4 regions of the Secundilactobacillus sp. MJ173 genome follow, and region 3 is predicted to be linked to each of the others. Evidence: riboswitches for the same ligand, from Rfam matches in the RefSeq annotation. Region 3 holds a riboswitch; each other region holds the start of a gene.
The links. Region 3 has a riboswitch for thiamine pyrophosphate ahead of AC6H04_RS02675 (ECF transporter S component). Riboswitches for the same ligand answer to the same signal wherever they lie in the genome.
Positions count from the first base shown of each region.

Region 1: linked by a shared signal. The riboswitch ahead of AC6H04_RS05905 (ECF transporter S component) and the one ahead of AC6H04_RS02675 (ECF transporter S component) in region 3 are both predicted to bind thiamine pyrophosphate.
Region 2: linked by a shared signal. The riboswitch ahead of thiM (hydroxyethylthiazole kinase) and the one ahead of AC6H04_RS02675 (ECF transporter S component) in region 3 are both predicted to bind thiamine pyrophosphate.
Region 4: linked by a shared signal. The riboswitch ahead of tenA (thiaminase II) and the one ahead of AC6H04_RS02675 (ECF transporter S component) in region 3 are both predicted to bind thiamine pyrophosphate.

Region 1 covers NZ_BAAKGN010000036.1:63,721-66,870, forward strand. The annotation lists gene AC6H04_RS05900 (ABC transporter ATP-binding protein) at 1-1,255, opposite strand, end outside; gene AC6H04_RS05905 (ECF transporter S component) at 1,271-1,843, opposite strand; TPP riboswitch at 1,945-2,035, opposite strand; gene AC6H04_RS05910 (MFS transporter) at 2,093-3,150, opposite strand, start outside.
Region 2 covers NZ_BAAKGN010000066.1:5,540-8,689, forward strand. The annotation lists gene AC6H04_RS10495 (WxLIP family cell surface protein) at 1-134, shown strand, start outside; gene AC6H04_RS10500 (aldo/keto reductase) at 242-1,090, shown strand; TPP riboswitch at 1,411-1,517, shown strand; gene thiM (hydroxyethylthiazole kinase) at 1,614-2,405, shown strand; gene thiD (bifunctional hydroxymethylpyrimidine kinase/phosphomethylpyrimidine kinase) at 2,423-3,150, shown strand, end outside.
Region 3 covers NZ_BAAKGN010000019.1:77,732-80,881, reverse strand. The annotation lists gene AC6H04_RS02685 (5-bromo-4-chloroindolyl phosphate hydrolysis family protein) at 1-103, shown strand, start outside; gene AC6H04_RS02680 (YkoF family thiamine/hydroxymethylpyrimidine-binding protein) at 265-867, opposite strand; gene AC6H04_RS02675 (ECF transporter S component) at 900-1,481, opposite strand; TPP riboswitch at 1,589-1,678, opposite strand; gene AC6H04_RS02670 (mucin-binding protein) at 1,956-3,150, shown strand, end outside.
Region 4 covers NZ_BAAKGN010000071.1:10,010-13,159, reverse strand. The annotation lists gene AC6H04_RS11230 (GNAT family N-acetyltransferase) at 1-463, opposite strand, end outside; gene tenA (thiaminase II) at 529-1,194, opposite strand; TPP riboswitch at 1,272-1,368, opposite strand; gene tkt (transketolase) at 1,870-3,150, shown strand, end outside.

The sequences.
Region 1 (3,150 bases), on a different contig from region 3:
CATCGAACAGCAAGACTGGAGTGGCCATGATCAGCATTTCTAAAATTTGCAATTTTTTCTTTTGACCGCCGCTTAACGTGTAGACTACTTGGTCTTGCAACTGAGTTAACTGTAATTGTTCTAGAAATTTAGGAATACGATCCTTAAAATAAGCGGGTGCCTGACTATTTTTTAAAGACAGTGTCAGTTCTTCTGCAACCGTCACGTTTAAGAACTGCTGATCAGCATCTTGGAAGACCAAGGCGACTTGTTGGTATAGTCGATTAGGTCGAATTTTAGCAATTTCCTTTTGGTTAAGTAACAAGGAACCGTTGTATTGATGCAGTTTTGAAAGCGCTAATAGCAAAGTCGATTTACCTGTACCATTAGCACCGGTCAACAGGGTGATGTGATGCTGGAAGAAGTCAATTTTAGGTTGTGACACCAGAGTGGAAGTACCAGCGATTAATTTTAAATCATGTGCTGAAATAATCGGCTGATCAGTTTCCTTTGGCAAAAGTAATTGCTGATTAGAGGTATCCTGCCGTTTAAAACTAGCCATTTTTTGCGTCGCCGCATCGGAGTCGAGTAATTCGAGTGAGTCACCCGTACCATTTAGCACAAAAAGGTGATCGATATAAGCATCATAGTCTTCAAGGTCGTGATCGGAAATGATAATGGTCTTGTGCTCTTCGTGCTGCAGTCTTGAAAGCTTAGCTAACAATAACTGACGGGCAACTGGATCGACGCTGGCAAAAGGTTCATCTAACAGGATGGTGTCGGCTTGCATGGCGATGATTACAGCTAGGGCAACTTTTTGTTTTTCACCACCTGAGAGACTATTAAGTTGGCGATGACGTAACGGACTAATCTCCACGTAATCAAGTGCTCGGTCAACCCGGGGCATCATTTCTTCTGGTGCCACGCACTGATTTTCTAACGCAAAAATTAATTCACGTTCGACTGTGTCCATGGCAAACTGCTGGTTGGGGTTTTGAAACATCATTGCAACTAGCTGGCCACGCTTTGTTTCTGGTATGTCACTAATTTTGGCGTCGTTTAACCGGACTTCTCCGGCAGTAATCAGGCCACCAAACTTCGGGTAAAGGCCACTAATAATCTTCATCAGGGTGGACTTACCAGAACCAGAGGGACCCGTCAGCAGTGAAAAGCCGCCGTCAGGAAAAGTGGCTGAAATATCAGCCAAAGTCAAAGGCTTTTGACCGTCCTCAGTCGGATAAGAAAATGATAGTTGATTTACCGAAATCGTTGCCATGAGTTTACCTCAATTCTAGCGCGTTTGAGTTTGCATCAAGTGTGTCCGGTCAAGCAAGTTGACGATGGCCTTAACCAGTAAACCGGAGAAGATCCAAGTTGAAACCAGACGGATGATGAACAGTGCAATCAGCAGGCCAATGTGATACTTGGAGTAACCGTTACGAATCATGTCCCAACCAAAAGTGACGATGGTGGTGGTCAGCACACTGAGATTCAGGCTAAACCAGTCGTAACGCTTGTAGCCAGTGAAGGTAAAGCCTAATTCTGAAGCAACCCCTTGAACAACACCGGAGATCATGGTGCTAGCACCCCATTGACCGCCAAGGAACATTTCAACTACCGACCCTAAAAGTTCACCAAGGGTAGCCGAACCGACTTTTTTAAAGACGTATCCGGATAATGGACCAGCCATCACCCAGATGCCCATGATGATGTCATTGGCGCCGGGGCCAAGTCCAACTGGTGTGAGGGCAACTGTTAGTACGTTGTACAATGGACCGACGACCCAATAGATCACCCCAAAGAAAATCGCAATTAACGTTAGCAAGATAATGTCGCGTAAGTGCCAAGCATTTGAATATTTCATGACAAAAGCCTCCAAATATAGTTTTGCTAAACGTTTTCCACAGAAAAAGAGTCAAAGATAAACGATTATCTTTGACTCTTCCTTTTGGCTTTTATCATCAGAAAATAAATGCATTATGCTCCCTTCGCTGGTATTAACCAGATCAGGTTCAATGGGTGGTATCTCAGCCAAAAGGCACCCCAGATAACGTTTAGTACAATGTTCAGTCTACACGGACTAGTTAGTATTTGCAAGCAAACTAATGCGGAGTTATGCGCGACCTAACTTCTTTAAATTCGGAATTGTCAGCATGGTGCATAGACTAATGATGTAGAGGATTGACAGGAATCCCATGACGACGATTAAACTGTAATGATCCATCAAGAAACCGATTGCTACACTGGAGAAGCCACCGATTGCACGTCCAACGTTAACGATAACGTTGTTGGCAGTTGAGCGGATTTCAGTTGGGTAAAGCCGAGAAATGACAGCACCATAACCACCGAACATGCCGTTTGAGAAGAAACCAAGAATGGCGCCGGCGATCAGTAAAGTCACCTCATTAACTGCCAGGGTGATGCTAAAGACTGCAACTGCGGAGCAAATCAAGAAAATACCAAATGCCAAACGGGGACCGAAATAATCAAGAATGCTGCCGAAAGTCATCATCCCAATACTCATGCCGACAATCGTTGCAATCATCCAAATAGAGGAACCAGACACGCTTAAGTGCAATTTCTGTTGCATGATGGAAGGCAGCCAGTTCATTAAACCAAAGTAGCCGGCAATTTGGACCACCACCATCACGCTAAGGGCAATGGTTTGATAAGCTAGCTTGGGTGTCTTGAACAGTGCACTGATTCGAACCCGTTTGCTGGGATCTTTTTCAGCCTTCTTGGCGGCTAAAAATTCGTCGCTATCGTGTAAATGACGACGGATGAAGTAGGTTAAGCCAACCGGAATCAAGCCGAATAAGAACAGTGCCCGCCAGCCGAATGCAGGAATAATAAAGGCGGCAGAGATGGCGGCTAAAATAGCACCAATTTGACCACCAATTGCGGCAATAGACGTCATTTTACCGATCTTATGATGATTAAAGTTTTCGGCAATCAGCGTAATGCCGACACCGTATTCACCACCAGCACCAACACCGGCAATAAAACGGCAAAGGTAGATCAGTGTAATGCTATTTGCGAAGTACATGGCAGCAGTGGCAAAAGCAAAAATGAATACGGTGTGAGAAAAAGTCCGTACTCGTCCAAAACGGTCAGCAATAACGCCGAAAAAAATGCCACCCACTAGCATGCCCAAATTAGTGATTGATGAAA
Region 2 (3,150 bases), on a different contig from region 3:
GCAAAGCAGCTAAGATTGCCAAACCTGGCATTAACTGGAAACAGATGATCATGTGGATTATTGAAGGTCTAGCAGTTCTCATCGTGCTGGGCTACATCATTAATAAATTCCGTAAGTGGATGAAGAAAGATTAACCAGGTTGCGTAAGCCTAATCACTTGCGTCAAACTTCAAAAAAACGGTAAACTCAAAGTTGTTAAGACTTGAGTTTACCGTTTTTTAATCATAAAGGAGGACTTGGTATGGCTCTCACAGATACTTATACACTCAGCAACGGGACTAAGATTCCGGTTATTGGACTTGGCACTTGGCAGACGCCAGATGGCGATGTTGCTTACCAGTCAGTATTAGATGCCTTGAAAGCGGGCTACCGTCACATTGATACGGCTGCTGCTTATGGGAATGAAGAAAGCGTTGGTCGAGCAATCCACGATTCTGGTGTGAAACGCGAAGATTTATTCGTGACCACGAAATTATGGAATGCTGATCACGGCTATGAAAAAGCGAAGCAAGCCATTGGGACCTCTCTATCCAAATTAGGTTTGGAATACGTTGATCTTTACTTGATTCACTGGCCAAATCCAGTTGCTTTTCGTGATAACTGGGAAGAAGCTAATGCTGAGACTTGGAAAGCTATGGAAGAAGCTTATGAGGAAGGTTTAGTGAAGGCTATCGGGGTTTCAAACTTCCGGCCTAAACATTTGGATGCCTTGCTGAAGACCGCTAAGATTGCGCCAATGGTTAACCAGATTTTCTTGAATCCATCCGATCTGCAGCCAAGCGTTGTGGAATATAATAACGCACACGATATTTTATCAGAGGCATACAGTCCATTTGGAACTGGTAAGATTTTCCAGATTGATGGACTGAAAGAGATTGCTGAGAAATACAATAAGTCTGTACCACAATTAGTCCTACGCTGGCACTTACAGCACGGCTTCTTGCCACTGCCAAAGTCTGTGCACGCTGAATATATTAAGTCGAATGCTGACATCTTTGACTTTGAAATTAGTGAAGATGACATGAAGAAGATTGACGGGTTCCAGGGTGCTGCTGGGTCAGCGATGGATCCGGATGCGGTGTCGTTTTAGAATTTATGTTTGGAAGAGTTCAACCTTTTGGGGCTGGGCTCTTTTCTTTTATGTAGAGTAGTTGGGTTACAGCAAGCAGAGACTTACGTCTAAGTCACTTCCGGCATAAATCCAAGCCCAGGATTTTTGCCGAAAGCGTCTTAGTTTTCAGTCTCTAGTCGCTTGCTTCCACACCCTGATTTAGTCGGGTTACAGCAAGCAGAGAGCTGCATGTAAGTGACAGCCACCTAAAATCCAAGTTCGGGATTTTTGGCGCCCGTCCCTTACACTCCGCTCTCTAAGCGCTTGCTTCCACACCCTTTTTCTTTTACAATTAAGCCAAACAACACGAGGGGTGTCCCACTTTTTTCTGGGGCTGAGATGTGCTCGCACTATCCCTTTGAACCTGTAAGTTCAGACTTGCGAAGGAACGTGTTCAATTCGGACCAGTTTTACTGGTGAAGAGTCGAGCTAACGTTTTGATTAGCTCGACTTTTTTTAGTATCTGACTGTTGTTTGTACTAAAATTTTGGGAGGATTTTTCATGAAAATCGATTTGCTGAATCAGATTCGCGAGACCAATCCCGTTGTCCTTAACATTTCAAACTTTGTCACCGTTCAAGATGTGGCTAATGGCATTAACGCCATTGGTGCGTCACCCATTATGTCCGAAGAAATTGCTGAAACCGATGAAATGGTGGGTATCAGTAATGCCGTTGCTTTGAACCTTGGAGCTTTTTCTAAGCCGCAAGTAGACCATATTTTAGCTATGGGCAAAGCTGCTAACGCACAGCACAAACCGTTAGTTATTGATCCAGTGGCGGTTGGTGCCATTAGTTACCGTAAGAAAGTTGCCCTTGATTTGATGAGCCAGTTCCAAGTGGACGTTATTCGTGGGAACGCTGGTGAAATCGCCGCTTTGGCAGATGTTGCCTGGGACGCGAAGGGCATCGATGCTGGTTCCGGCAATCAAGACGTGGTGGAAATCGCTAAAGCTGCTGCTAAGAAACAGAATTGTGTCGTTATTCTTAGTGGTGCCACGGATGTCATTACCGATGGTGAACACGTTGCCCGAGTATTTAACGGCACGCCGCTGTTCCAGTTACACGTTGGTTCTGGCGATATGCTCAGCAGTATTGTGGGTGCCTTTTGTGCGGTCAGTGATGGTGACTACTTTGAAGCTGCTCAAACAGCTTGCTTGGTCTTTGCTTCAATCGGCCAGATCGTTGCTGATCAGCTGAAAGAGGAACGGCCAGGTACTTTCTCTGCTCGCTTAATGGACGAATTGCATTTAGCATCCGTTGCTGATATTGAAAAGATTGCCCAATTTGACTGAAAGGTGTGACATTTAAGATGGCTGAGGAAGTTAATTCATTTCCACAAACACTCACGATTGCTGGGACTGATTCCGGTGGTGGTGCTGGCGTTATGGCCGATATCAAGACCATGCAGGAACGTCACGTATTTAGTGCTGCAGTGATTGTAGCTGTAACCGCACAGAATACCATTGGTGTGCAAGATTTTGCTGCATTATCTAAGAAATTAATCGATGAACAGTTTGCGTCAGTGGCGGGTGATTTGAAAATTAAAGCCTGCAAGACGGGGATGCTGGCGGATGCAGAACACGTGGAAATCGTCGTTGAGAATCTGAAGAAATATGACTTGGGACCGCTGATCGTGGATCCCGTTATGATTGCTAAGGGCGGTGCGCCGTTACTGGCTGATGATGCGATTGACACCGTTAAGCGTGATTTATTGCCGCTAGCGACCGTTGTCACACCTAATTTACCAGAGGCGGAACGGCTAACTGATATGACTATCAAGACACCCGAAGACATGCAGGCGGCTGCTAAGCAGATCCGTGCAACTGGTGTTAAGAACGTTATGATCAAGGGTGGTCACGGCGATACCGATAAAGTGACCGATTATGTTTTGCTGGAAAATGGTAAAGAATTCTGGCTCAGCGCGCCTCGAGTTGACACCGTTCGAACTCATGGTACTGGCGATACGCTGTCTAGTGCTATGACTGCGGAGATTGCCAAGGGCAAAGACATTGAATCGGCTATTCGGGTGGCGAAGGA
Region 3 (3,150 bases):
GGCACAAGGTAAACTGAGCAAGCTGTCTGAGAAATTGCAGCAAGATTACGTCATCGTCACTACCCATGAAGTTGACGAATTGAATAGCCGCGCAGAGGAATAGAGTTAGTAACATTAGTGTAGTCAAAAAAACGGCTGAAGACGAAACGAAACCTGGCGATATCTACATTTATCGCATAAGAAAAACGACTTATCGAGAATTTCAATTGGCTTTCTTCGATAAGTCGCTTTTTTATGTCATTCATATGGTGCGCAGTCTCAGTTTTACTTCAACGAAGGGCTGTTCACTGAAATAGTCGCTTCAAGGACGTAGTGGCGAATGTGGTCATGTGCGTAGGCTAAGGCATCGTTAAAGTAGTTGAAGAGTTGATCAACTGTTCCAGTGAGTTCAGTTGCATAATGCATGCTGGTGGGGTTGAGACCTTGTTCTTTAGCCATATCAACGATGGTGCCAATCTCGTCCATGTAGTCGTTATCACCGAAAGCATAGAACGAGTATTTACAATGAACGTCAAAATTTTGAACTTGCTTAGGGTCAACTACGTCAACGATCTCAGCGTTCAAATAACGGTCAGCATCAACGTCACCGGGACAACCCTTGGAAAAAGTAAGTTCAAATACTTCATGGACGTTATCACGGTAAGAAAGTTGCGTTGCTGCCTTGACCACATTGATCACATTTTGTTGGTTACCGCGGTAAGTGGTACTAAATAGGTCGGTCATGGACCAGACTGGTAGTGTTTGTTGATTAAGCTGATTGATTGCAGTTGTAATGATGTCAACAAACTGGTCACTCATTGGATAGATACTGAGTTTGCAGCCAGTAATGTCGATGGAACCGTCTAAGTTACAAAGTGGTGCTGTCATCTGAAATTCCCCCTAAATGTTTGTGTTAATCGTTAAGCTTGATTGACTTTTAGGACGTGGGCACGTTTTAAAAGTCGGTGAATCAACGTCACCAGCCCAACTGAAAAGACGAGGTTTGACACTAGGCGAGTGAGGAATAAAGCGGCTAACATTGGCAATGAGAATTTAATGTAGCCATGGATAAAGAGTGCTGAAGCAAAGGTAATGATGGTTGAAAAGATGGCGGCAACTGTCAGTGACCGTACGTCGAAACGCCGGTACTTGAAACTAGCGAAACCTAGTTCACTACCGACACCTTGGAAAAATCCGGCAACGAGTGCAATAATGCCGAATTGGCCACCCGCAAAACTCTCAACCAGCGCACCAATCATTTCACTTAGAAGTGATGCGCCGGGTAAGCGGACAATCATGTAGGCGATTGGACCGCCCATGCACCAAAGTCCGAAGAGAATCTCACCGACAAATTGGCCTAAGCCAAGCGGTGTTAAAATGGCATAGACTAAGGTGTAGACCCAGTCGGAAACAACAAACATTAGTCCAACAAACAGTGAAACAATGGCGACGGTAATGACATCTCGTAGATGCCAATGTAGTTGACGTTGAATCAGAATCATCTCCCTAAAATTAATAAAACAGCCTACGATTAAAAAATCGGGGGCTGTTAGGGCAATTGAAACTGGTTTAATAACAAGTCTGTCTACAATATCTTGATAGTCAAACGATTAGTTTCAAGAGAACTCCCTTCGCTGGTATTAACCAGATCAGGTTCAGCGGGTGTAATCTCAGCACAGCGGCACCCCGATTCTTAATTGAACTAAGCGTACGAAAAATTTAGTTAGATGTCAAACGAAAATGTTGATGAAGGTGATTGATATTTGGTTGTTCAAAATAAAATGATGTATTTCTAAATGTTTTAAAATATTTTATAGGCATATAAATTAAAATATGATACTATACCCCTATAAGAAAAATGGTTAACGCCATGTTTCAATGGTGAACCGTTTGGCAATGTTTGTAGGCAGACGATAATTGTTTTTTAGGACGATCATGACGGAAAGTGACGCAACTAATTTTTGGGGGAATAAAATATGAATGAACGAACCCGGCAACAAGCTGTGAAGATGGGGAGCAAAGTGCATTATCTTACGTATAAAGTTGGCAAGCGGTGGATAACGGCTAGTATTTCTAGCTTAGCCTTAGCTGGGGTTTTACTAGGGGCAGGGGCAACGCAGGCTGAAGCTAGTACTGGCGATACAGATGTGGCGAACAATCGAACGAGTCAACCGGCGCCTGCAGGGGATATACTAAACCAGCAGGAAGTACCATTGGCTAGCTCTACTGCTGATAGTACAGCTGTTGAGAGTTCTGGAGATAAAATGAAAGCGGATACAGTTCGAGCGACGGAAGCAGTTGAGACATCAACTCCTGAACCGACGACCGATGATGAAGCGCCAGTGGCAGCAACGGGTGAACAAGCTACTTCAACTGATGATAGCGATGTGGGCGACACCAGTGCGGTTGATAACGTGCAGACTTATAACTTGGGGACCGCAAGTGATGATGTGGCGGATGCTACTAAAGCACAGGCGGAACAGAACTACGCGACTACTGGACAGGCACAGATGATTACGCGGATGGCGGCAGACGAGATTTCGGACAAAGGATTAGTAACCATTAATATGGAAACTCCTGATGGTCATATGATCATTAGCATAAAAGACCAAGTCCCTGTAGACCAGACGTTTAGTACCCCAGTAGATAATGTATTAGTTGTGTTCAAGGACGAAATTGCTCTGGTGAAAGAGCAAATGGATGAAAACATTGCGACGGGTAGCGAGGATACTAATGAATGGTTGCCAAAAATTAGCGATGACGCTGCTGGTCGGTATGAGTTTGTGAGTGCCACTGATGACACGACCGGAGTTAAGCTTGACGGTCGAGAACTGCATGCTTATATCAATAGCGCGGGTGTTAGAGACTACGTGTTTACAGTTGTCTATAAAAAAATGCCGGTTACAGTTGATCATGTTTATACTGACGGTAGCGATGCCACTGGAAATACCGGAAAGCCAGCACAAATTATTTTGTCGGTTGATGACCCAGTTGACTCAACGACTATTAATAAAGAGTCTCTCACGGTAACGTTTGATGATGATGATCAAGCCACTGTTACCACGTCAAAAAATGCTGATACCGACGCTGGTCAACATCTTTTGTCAGCGCTGTTAGGAAACGACGGTCTGCAAACGATTAGTAATGCATCCATTCAAGAAAATCTTCGAA
Region 4 (3,150 bases), on a different contig from region 3:
TGTACCAGGTATCGCAGGCACTATGTTCTGATTGAGAAAGTGGCTGAGACAACGGTTTGAAGCCGATTTTTTGATACAGCTGATTCGCGGGTTTCATGGCAGCAAAGGTTTCTAAATACAGTGACTGATAATGGGCCTTAGCGTAGTCAAAACAGGCTGGTAACAGTTGGCTAGCCGTCCCATGGTGCCGATAATCTGGATCCACGTAAAGTTTCTGTAACTCGGCAATTCCCTGTTCGGGGGCGATCGGTCCCACACCGCAGCCGCCAACCACTCGGTCTGTATCCGCCACTGCCACGAAGTATTTCGCAGCGGGTGTCTGCCGATACCATTCGCTCAAATGATCGACGAAGGGATCAAAGTATGCTGTCCCAGGTAAATTTAAATGCAATTGCTCTAACGACGTCCGCAGAATTTTTGCCATTTGGGCATCATCTGCTGGTTTAATTTCTCGAATCTTCATATGTATATCACATCTTCCCTTATGTTTGTTTAGCATTATACCAATTAAGAGAAGATGAGAAAAGTCTAGGCTGTGACTTGCCACTTCTGTTGATCCATAGCCATTTGCCAGAATGCCAGTTCATAGGCACTGCTGCGGACAAAGGCTGTTTGCATTTTATCCCTGGTAGTTGCATCCGACTGTGCAGCAACTTGATTAGTCAAATCAATCATCTGGTCCACGCTGTCGGTATAATCATCACTGTCGTAAGTTTCAATCCAACGTTGATATAGTTCAACTGGCGACCCCTTGGCAACCAGTTGCTGACCAATCTGATTGTAGAGCCAATAGCACGGCAGCAAACCGGCAATAGCCTGCTGAGGCGTGCCACGATAAAGCTCCGCGTACATATGATTGACGTAGTTATAAGCTGTGGGCGCAATGGGCGTGCTGGCAATCTCTGCTGGCGTAATCCCCAGTTGTTCAAAGAAGCCTTCACGAACAGCGATTTCGCCGTCTTTCAACCCCTGAGCGCCTTCTAACAAAAACTGTTTACCATGAGCGTCATCAACTTGATCCGCTACTAACTCATGCAATTTACCAAATTCACTCAGATAATACCGATCTTGAATGAGATAATACCGAAAAACGTCTTTGGGTAAAGTACCGGACTGCAGTTCATGAATAAAGGGATGTTCAAAACTCTTTTGCCAGAATGGTGCCGCTGCTTGATGAATTTGATCAGTAAACAATATAAAACCTCCTCAAGCGACGAAAACTGCTGAATCGAAAAAGCCGGCCAGAGAAACCCTGGCCGGCAGTTTTATCGCAAAATACGCGTTAACTTTCCTTCGCGAGGGTTAGCTCACAGGTTCAAAGGGTTCGGTCCGCGACCGTCTCAGCAATTTGCGCCCCTAGTTAATATACGTTGAGTATAGCATGTTTTACACCTTACTCTGCTAAAAAAGACCAAAATCCCTTTTTTATTCACTTAACTCATGTTACTATTAATTAAACTTTTCAAATTATTTTTTAATGTCCTTTTAACGATTACTGAGATGCTGAAACTTTCATGAAAACACGGACTATCCTTCCCAGATTTCAGTCCGACTTCCTAAATGTAACTTGCTTTCATCAATTTTTTAGCAGATCAGACCTTCCTAAAGATTAATTCAGCTGTTTCCTTGAATTAATTTTACATTGAAAACTATTTCTAATTTTCGCTTAATGCCCTGTAATTTTCATCATTAGCATATTGATTCAGTTTGATGATTAAAGAAGCCTATTTTGGCGAGCTTTCAAACTAATCAATTTCGGTGAAAATTTCGTTGAAATAGCCCAATATATTAACTATACCATTTGGATTGTGATAGTTGACATATTAGACTAGTTACCGTATATTTCATAGGCATAGGAGCGTGATTAATTTGCAAAATAACAACCTAGACCAAAAATCAATCAACGCACTTCGATTCTTAAGTGTTGATATGATAGAAAAGGCCAATTCTGGCCATCCTGGATTACCCCTTGGTGTTGCACCAATGGCGTACACGCTATGGACTAAACATTTAAACATTAACCCAACTGATGCGCACTGGCTCAATCGCGACCGGTTTATTTTATCTGCCGGTCACGGTTCATCTTTGCTGTACAGTTTATTACACCTTTCAGGCTTTAACTTAACGATTGAAGATTTAAAACAATTCCGTCAACTGAACAGTAAAACACCCGGTCACCCTGAATACGGTGTGACAGAAGGCGTCGAAGCAACTACTGGGCCATTGGGTCAAGGCTTGGGCATGGCTGTAGGAATGGCAATGGCTGAATCTCACCTTGCCGCACAATACAACAAACCTGGGTTTAACATTATGGATCACTATACCTACGCGATTGCTGGCGATGGTGACCTCATGGAAGGTATTTCTCATGAGTCTGCTAGTCTTGCCGGTCACCTTAAGCTAGGTAAACTGATCGTTTTATATGACGATAACAGCGTTTCGCTGGATGGTCCTACTGACATGGCGTTCACTGACGATACCCCTAAACGCTTTGAAGCGTACAACTGGCAAGTACTTCACGTAGCCAATGGTAACGACCCTGCAGAAATTAGTGCAGCCATCGAAACTGCTAAGCAAAACGCTGATCAGCCTACCTTGATCGATGTGAAAACCACCATCGGCTTTGGCGCACCAAACGCTGGTACCAACGGCGTGCATGGTAAGCCCCTTGGCGACGAAAACATGGCCGCCACTCGTGAAAAGCTCGGCTGGGACTACGAACCATTCGATATTCCTGATGATGTGCGTCAAAACTTTGACACTGCGGTTAAACAGCGCGGTATTGATAGCGAAGGCCACTGGCAAACGTTATTTGATGATTATTCAGGTAAGTATCCTGAACTTGCAGCTCAGTTTTTACAAAGTTTCAAACCAGTTTCATGTGATCTGAAGATTCCCATTAGCCACGTTGGCGAATCAGAATCTGGTCGAAATACCAGTCAACGGATCATTGGCGAAATTTCTGAACAATTACCTAGTTTCTGGGGTGGCAGTGCCGACTTATTCTCCTCAAACAAAACGAACGTTAAAACCGCTAACGCTTACGAACCTGCTGACCGACTCGGTAAAAACGTTTGGTTTGGTGTGCGTGAATTTGCGGAAGCTGCTGCTGTTAACGGTATGACCTTGCATGGCGGTGTTCATGCTTAC